DNA from 2 places in the Pseudomonas triclosanedens genome. Region 2 is predicted to be linked to the other one. Evidence: riboswitches for the same ligand, from Rfam matches in the RefSeq annotation. Region 2 holds a riboswitch; the other holds the start of a gene.
The links. A riboswitch is a leader RNA that binds a small molecule or an ion and turns the genes downstream of it on or off. The one in region 2 is predicted to bind fluoride.
Positions count from the first base shown of each region.

Region 1: another riboswitch for fluoride. It lies ahead of OU419_RS16625 (hypothetical protein); the one in region 2 lies ahead of crcB (fluoride efflux transporter CrcB).

Region 1 is NZ_CP113432.1:3,608,754-3,612,790, forward strand. Features, by position in the region: gene OU419_RS16610 (MutS-related protein) at 1-198, shown strand, start outside; gene OU419_RS16615 (prenyltransferase/squalene oxidase repeat-containing protein) at 243-1,121, shown strand; gene OU419_RS16620 (ion transporter) at 1,126-2,004, shown strand; fluoride riboswitch at 2,029-2,099, shown strand; gene OU419_RS16625 (hypothetical protein) at 2,495-2,899, shown strand; gene crcB (fluoride efflux transporter CrcB) at 2,896-3,285, shown strand; gene OU419_RS16635 (DUF190 domain-containing protein) at 3,298-3,621, shown strand; gene OU419_RS16640 (histidine phosphatase family protein) at 3,646-4,037, shown strand, end outside.
Region 2 is NZ_CP113432.1:1,242,184-1,246,220, reverse strand. Features, by position in the region: gene OU419_RS05900 (phosphatase PAP2 family protein) at 182-931, shown strand; gene OU419_RS05895 (DUF190 domain-containing protein) at 939-1,259, opposite strand; gene crcB (fluoride efflux transporter CrcB) at 1,276-1,659, opposite strand; fluoride riboswitch at 1,725-1,787, opposite strand; gene groL (chaperonin GroEL) at 1,863-3,503, opposite strand; gene OU419_RS05880 (co-chaperone GroES) at 3,552-3,845, opposite strand.

The sequences.
Region 1 (4,037 bases), 2.4 Mb from region 2:
CTGCGTGCGCAGCGGCGCGAGGACGGCTCCCGATCGTTCAAGCTGGAAGTGGGGGAGCCCTTGTCCACTAGCTTCGGCGAAGATCTATATGCACAGGTGTTTGGTGCCAATGCAGACCAGGCGAACGTGAAAGAAAAGCCCACAGGCGCAAGCGTAGCGCACGATGACAAAAGGCCGGTAACCGGAGCGCAGACGTGATATCGATCGATGCAAAACATCAAAGCTCTCCGGGAGGATATGTCATGCCCTTGGATTCACCATCGGCCTTTAATCTCGTACCGTCCATCGAGACACGCTTGAAATCCGCCGTCCACCTTGCGCGCAACTATATTCTGGAGCGGGCATCGCCAGGCGGCGGGTTTTGTTTCTACCGTGGCTATCACCTAGAGGAGCCGAATCTCTCCGATACCTGGCACAGTACGCGCGCGTGGACGCTGCTGACCAATGCACTGCTACCGGAGCGAGCAAAGCATATCGATTTCGTCCTTTCTCAAGGCATCGGATCGCAGCCTTTCGCGCTGTACCACAGGGTGCGCAGCTTGCAAGAGCTGCAAGCGGAGGACCCCGATGCTCCACGGGTACGCGAAGCCGTGGCGTCTTTACCACTGACGCTGCCACACGCGAGTGCTCCAACACTTCAAGCATCGCTGCATGCCTTGTTCTACAGCCTTTGGCTGAGGCAGCACTTTGGTCTTCCGATGGCCGGAGGGCATTCTTTGGGGCAGGAGTTGCAAGCTATGGAGAACGTCGAGGGCGGCTTTGGTCGCCCTTCCAACCTGCACGACACGGTCGAGGCGCTACGGGTGCTGGAAGTGTGCGGCTGCGGCGTGGAAGAGAAAACAGCGAACTTTGTAAGGCGCGTAGCGGTTGCCGGGTTTGGCTTCCGGCTAACGGAAACCTCCCTTTCGCCGTGCTTGGAAACCACATGCGCAGGAATAGCCTGCAGCATCAGCCTCGGTATTCCCATTGACTATGCACTCGACGCTATTGACTTCATCCTGGCGTGCCAGACTGGGCATGGAGGGTTTGCATTCCGCCCCGGCGGCCTACCTGATTTGGCGTGGACGCATCTAGCATTGGAAACGATCTACGACTGGTTAAACGCCCAAGCCGCTCCATGATGACATGACCATGCATTCTCATTCACCTGTTTCAGGCTCTAGCTCTATAAAGAATGGCTGGCGCCAACGTGGATTCAATCTGCTTTACCACCACAATACGCCAACAGCGCGAACGATTGATTTGAGCTTGGTCTGCCTCATAATCATCAGCGTGGTCGTGGTCATCTTGGATAGCGTGCAGAGCATCCATCGCACCTGGGCAGTAAGCTTTCGCCTTATCGAATGGGGCATTACGATAGCCTTCACGATTGAATATCTAATGCGCTTGGCCGTAGCCCCTAAACCCTGGCGCTATGCCTTCAGTTTCTGGGGAATTATCGATATCGCTGCGGTTCTTCCGACCTATTTATCCTTGTTCATCCCGGGTGCGCAAAGCCTGCTGGTGGTAAGGGCGTTACGCGTACCCCGCGTACTGCGCATCCTCAAGATGACGCGCTATGTCGATGAAAGCGGTGTCTTGCTACAGGCGCTCATGCGTAGCCGCCGCAAGATCGCGCTATTCCTGTTCATGGTGCTCACCTTTGCCATTGTCGCCGGCACGCTGTTGTATGTAGTGGAGGGGCCTAAGTATGGCTTCATAAATATCCCCACCAGTATGTACTGGGCGGTGGCTACGATGGCTACAGTTGGCTTTGGCGACATCGTGCCGCACACGATGCTTGGACGGCTTGTCACTTCAGCGTTGATACTGATTGGCTACAGCATCATCGCCATCCCGACGGGGGTATATACCGCTGAACTTACTCGTGGGATGCACCAAACCGACACCAAACATAGCGTCCCCGATAGCCGCATCTGCCAAAGCTGCGGACACATCGGCCACCCATTAGACGCGCGCTACTGTAGTCAATGCGGCCACAAACTGGGCGAGACAGGCAACTAGAAACCGCGCCGTAGTTCAGGTATAGTCCTCATAGGAGATGGCGTTCCTCCTCATAACCGCCACGCGTTCGCGTGGCTGATGACGCCTACAGACTTCTGACTACCGTCAGAGCTGTAGGCGTTCGCGCTCACATCCTCTGCCGTTGGTCAGCCCGATTGTTTCGAGCCTTACGACCAATGCACAGACTACCTTCTCTCGCACAGTTCGAGCATCAACCCCCTCTCGGCGGATTGCTCGCATGCCTGCGTGCCGCAGCACTATGCGCTAGCCGCGTGCCCATCCCTGATCGCTCAGGGTCTAAGCCAACTTCTATCTCCTTTATGCGCCCATGCAGCCGCTCAACCAAGCGGGCCGGGTCGTCCACGCCAAGCGCTCGGTGTATCTGCCATCCCCGCTTATACCCATCGCTGAACGAGCATTATTCATCCTCATGGCTCAGTGCAGCTCTGGGTACGGATGAGTTGTCTCCCGCATCGAAGGAAACCGCTTAATGAGCACCAAAGACAAGCATCCCCTCGTAGCCCTTCGGCTGTACTTTCCGACCGGCACCACGGCCAAGGCAACACGCTTCTGGCATCACCTCAGCGCCCCCGCACTAGCGCACCATCTTCTGAAAGTTGCGCGAAAGGCCAACATCTTGCAAGCCATGCTGCACCATGTCGTTTCGGGCTATTTGCCAGGCGAAAAGCTATCGCATAGCCACCCTGAACTAACCGACATGCGGCATCCGCAATGCTTGGAACTGCTGGATACAGAGCAACACCTACTCGATTTCATGCAAGAGCATGCAGAGGAATTGAAGAAAGTACATGCGGTGATGTTTAAGTGCGAAATTCCGCTTGAGCACCAACACCACGCATCCACACATAGAGGCAGTAAAGGAAAGCTTCGATGAACGGGCTCTATGCCGTAATCGCAATCAGCGCGGGATCTGTCATCGGTGGCCTTACCCGCTACGGACTGAGCTTGGGGATGAACGCAATCTTCCCACCCATCCCGATGGGTACATTGGTGTGCAATCTGATCGCCGGGTATATCGTCGGCGTAGCCATAGCATTCTTTGCAGCATCACCCAACCTAGCCCCTCACTGGCGCCTTTTCATCATTACGGGCCTTGCCGGTGGCATTTCCACGTTCTCCACGTTCTCCGCCGAACTTTTGGCTCTATTGCGTGCAGGCAGCTTGAGCTTGGCTGCTGGAATGTTGGTCTTGCATTTGGGCGGTTCGCTCATTATGACAGCCTTGGGAATGACTACAGTTTCACTAACAAACCATTCGTGAACGGAGATTGCCATGCAAGGCTATCAACTGACGTTTTTCACCGGACAAGACAAGCACGTCGGCTCCAAACCCATAGGCCAATGGCTGCTGGAGTTCGCCCAGAAGCATGGGGCAATCGGAGGCACTCTTGTGGGCGCAGGCGAAGGGTTCGATCACCACGGCCGCTTCCATTCTGCCCATTTTTTTGAGTTGGCCGACCAGCCCTTGGCCGTTACCGTTTCCGTAGCCGAGGCCAACTATCAGCCACTAATGGATGCCTTGGCTCAGGAAGATATCAATCTGGCCTACGTCATGGTGCCTGTCGAATTTGGCCGAGTAGGCAAACAGGCTGTCTGACCAAGATTTACCTAAAGGGGTTCTATGACAACAAAACTCATCCTGACCCGGCACGGCCATGTGGACTGGATCGCGCCCGAGCGGTTTCGGGGCCGTGCCGACCTAGCGCTATCCAATCTTGGTGAACGGCAGGCCAAGATGCTTAGCGAGCGCATCGCTAGCAGTTGGAAGCCGGACATGATCTACACAAGCCCGCTGTCGCGCTGCGTGCATACCGGCGCGGCGATCTCTCAGGCCACGGGCGCTAGGGCGGAGCCGCTTGCCGACCTCATGGACACGGACTACGGCCAGTGGCAGGGACTCACACACGAGGAAGTGCGCTCTCGCTGGCCGTCCGAGTTCCATGACTGGTTTCACACACCCGAGCTGGCTGCGATTCCCAACGGGGAGACTCTGGCGGCCGTTTTAGTGCGCAG
Region 2 (4,037 bases):
TCCTCCGAAGTGCACCCTAGCCTATATCCCTTAAATGGAACTTAAGCGGCTTTGACAAAAATTTCACACTCGATTGACAGTGCAGCGACATTGGCGAAGGGAGCATGTCGGTCGCCTCGCGCTCGCGAGACTTCATCCACCGGCTGGATGCCGTGGCCCGCAGTAGCTTCCTGGAGCCGTCATGGCCGCCCCGATCACCTTGCCCCGCTCTCGCCCACTGAATTTCTGGCTGGTACTGGCGCTACCACTGGCCGCCGCCGCCGCGCTGCTGATGTTCGAGCCGGTGACCCTCGATCTAACCCTCGCCCAGTGGATGTATCGTCCTGGGGAAGGATTCATCGGCCGCCACAGCTGGTTCCTTGAAGACATCCTGCATGACCGCGCCAAGCAGTTGGTCATCCTGCTCAGCGTGAGCGCGCTGGTGGCCTGGGTGATCGGCCTGTTCTACGCGCCGCTGCGGCCGTATTGCCGAACGCTGGGCTACGTGGTCCTGTCGATGGGGATCGCGGCGAGCATCGTCACCCCGCTGAAGGCGCTCACCGCCGTGCAATGCCCGTGGGACCTGGCGCAATTCGGCGGCAAGGAAGTCTACAGCTCGCTGCTGACCCCGCGCCCGCCGACCACGCACCCTGGCCGCTGCTGGCCGGGCGGACACGCATCCTCCGGCTTCGTGCTGTTCGCGCTGTACTTCGCACTGCGCGACCGCAAGCCGCGCCTGGCACGCTATGCGTTCTGGTTCGCCTTCGGCCTGGGCAGCCTGTTCTCTATCTCGCGCATGATGCAGGGCGCCCACTTCCTGTCGCACAACATCTGGACCGCACTGTTCGACTGGATGATCTGCCTGGGCTTCTATGCGCTGTTGCTGTATCGCCCGGCACCACGAACGGCCACGGAACAATCCGCCGAGCTGGACGCGGCGCAAAGCAGCTGACAGCCGATCACTCCTCTTCGCCGAAGACGCCGAACTCGATTGGCGTCTTCACGTAGAACAGTCTGACGCCAGCCTGGCGGATCGACTCGAAAATCCGTTCTGACTCCTCGGCACTGACCGCCATCGTGACCTCCTGCGGCTGGTCGGCCAGTTCGAAGAAATGCGCGTAGTGAATACGCCCGGCCTTTCCGAAACCTTCGCTGGCGGTCATCAGGGTGGCACCGCGTACGCCTTGCCGGCGCGCTTCCTCCAGCAGCCATTGGGCCAGTGGCAGCCCGGCGTACTTGCGATCCTGCTGGGTGAAGAACTTCAACTGGAAGCCATTCATCTCTACCTCCCCGCCTCTATCTGGCCATCAGCCAATGGACCGATAACAGACCCAGCATGGTCATCAGCAGCGACCCGAGCAGGTGCGTGGCGACGGTGCCCAGAGCCCATGCCACGCGGCCCTGCTGAAGCAGCACCACCACTTCGGCGGAAAAGGTCGAGAAGGTGGTAAGGCCGCCGCAGAAGCCGGTGATGATCAGTAACCGCCATTCTGGCGCGAGGCCGGGACTGTTGGCGAAGAAAGCGATGGCCGCACCGATGATGTATCCGCCCACCAGGTTGGCGACCAGGGTGCCCGGCGGCATCGACGGCAACAGGCTATTGAGCTTGAGTCCGAGCGCCCAGCGCAGCAGCGCGCCGAGGGCGGCGCCCACGGATACGGCAAGAATGGGTTTCCACATGATCCTGTCCTGAGGGATGGGTTACTGGACAGGCTGCAGACGAGCGCCTACGCGCCTTTCCAGGTCAATGCGTAGGCATCATCAGCCACGAGGGCGGTTGAAGGAGGAATGCCATCTCCTGCCGCGAATACTGGCACAACACTCGGACATGAAAAAGCCCCGCCTAGGCGGGGCTCTTCCTTACAGCAGGGGTGCCGGGTGGCTTACATCATGCCGCCCATGCCGCCCATGCCGCCCATGTCCGGCATGGCCGGAGCGGCTTTATCGTCGATCACTTCGGCAACCATCGCCTCGGTGGTGACCATCAGGCCGCCGATGGAAGCAGCAGCTTGCAGAGCCGAACGGGTGACTTTGGCCGGATCGAGGATACCCATCTCGATCATGTCGCCGTACACGCCGGTAGCAGCGTTGTAGCCGAAGTTGCCCGAACCTTGCTTGACCTTGTCGACCACTACGCTCGGCTCGTCGCCGGAGTTGGCAACGATCTGGCGCAGCGGAGCCTCGACAGCGCGACGCAGCAGGGCGATACCGACGTTCTGGTCTTCGTTGTCGCCTTTCAGACCTTCGATAGCCTGCAGGGCGCGAACCAGGGCGACGCCGCCGCCAGGAACCACGCCCTCTTCCACAGCAGCGCGGGTAGCGTGCAGGGCGTCTTCAACGCGGGCTTTCTTCTCTTTCATCTCGACTTCGGTGGCAGCGCCAACCTTGATCACGGCAACACCGCCAGCCAGCTTGGCCAGACGCTCTTGCAGCTTCTCACGGTCGTAGTCGGAGGAAGTCTCTTCGACCTGCTTGCGGATCTGCAGGACGCGAGCTTCGATGTCGGCTTGAGCGCCAGCACCGTCGATGATGGTGGTGTTTTCCTTGCTCAGGACTACGCGCTTGGCGTTACCCAGGTGCTCCAGGGTGGCGCCTTCCAGGCTCAGACCGACTTCTTCGGAGATGACGGTACCGCCGGTCAGGATGGCGATGTCCTGCAGCATGGCCTTGCGGCGATCACCGAAGCCCGGGGCCTTGACGGCAGCGACTTTCACGATGCCGCGCATGTTGTTGACGACCAGAGTAGCCAGGGCTTCGCCTTCGACGTCTTCAGCCACGATCAGCAGCGGGCGGCCGGCCTTGGCGACAGCTTCCAGCACCGGCAGCATTTCGCGGATGTTGGAGATCTTCTTGTCGACCAGCAGCAGCAGCGGGCTGTCGAGCTCGGCGACCATGGTGTCCGGCTTGTTGATGAAGTAGGGAGACAGATAGCCACGGTCGAACTGCATGCCTTCTACGACGGACAGTTCGTTTTCCAGGCCCGAGCCTTCTTCAACGGTGATCACGCCTTCCTTGCCGACTTTTTCCATCGCTTCGGCAATGATGTTGCCGATGGACTCATCGGAGTTGGCGGAGATGGTGCCAACCTGGGCGATGGCCTTGGTGTCGGCGCACGGCTTGGCCAGGTCCTTCAGTTGGGCAACGATGGCAACGGTGGCCTTGTCGATGCCGCGCTTGAGGTCCATCGGGTTCATGCCGGCAGCGACGGCCTTCAGGCCTTCGTTGACGATGGCCTGAGCCAGGACGGTAGCGGTGGTGGTGCCGTCACCGGCAGCGTCGTTGGCCTTGGAGGCAACGTCTTTCACCAGTTGGGCGCCCATGTTCTCGAACTTGTCTTTGAGTTCGATTTCCTTGGCGACGGAAACGCCGTCCTTGGTGATGGTCGGAGCACCGAAGCTCTTGTCCAGGATGACGTTACGGCCTTTCGGGCCCAGGGTCGCTTTGACCGCGTCGGCCAGGACGTTTACGCCGACCAGCATTTTCTTGCGAGCGGAATCGCCGAACTTAACTTCTTTAGCAGCCATGTTCTGTTTCCTCTAAATCGAATTCAGTGGGTTGGATAGGACGCGGAATCAGTCTTCCAGGACGGCGAGGATCTCGGACTCGCCCATCACCAGCAGCTCTTCACCGTCGACCTTGATGGCGTTGCTGCCCGAATACGGGCCGAAGACCACCTTGTCACCCACTTTCACTGCCAGAGCGCGAACTTCTCCGTTGTCGAGCACGCGACCAGCGCCGACGGCAACCACTTCACCGCGGTTCGGCTTCTCGGCGGCGGAACCCGGCAGCACGATGCCGCCTGCGGTCTTGGTCTCTTCCTCGCTGCGACGGATAACGACGCGATCATGCAGAGGACGAAGCTTCATAGTCGTAACTCTCCCAAACAGTGATTTCCAACGACCGGATCGATGTCCGGCAGGTTTTGTTAAATCCGGCGGTGCCGGTTTGCGACCCGACGGGCGAGTCGCGAAAAGAGCAGCCTGTCTGACCGACAGGGACCTTGCGGTGACCGGTACATAAGGTCACCAGAAGGCATTTCAAGTGTGTGAAGGAAAAAT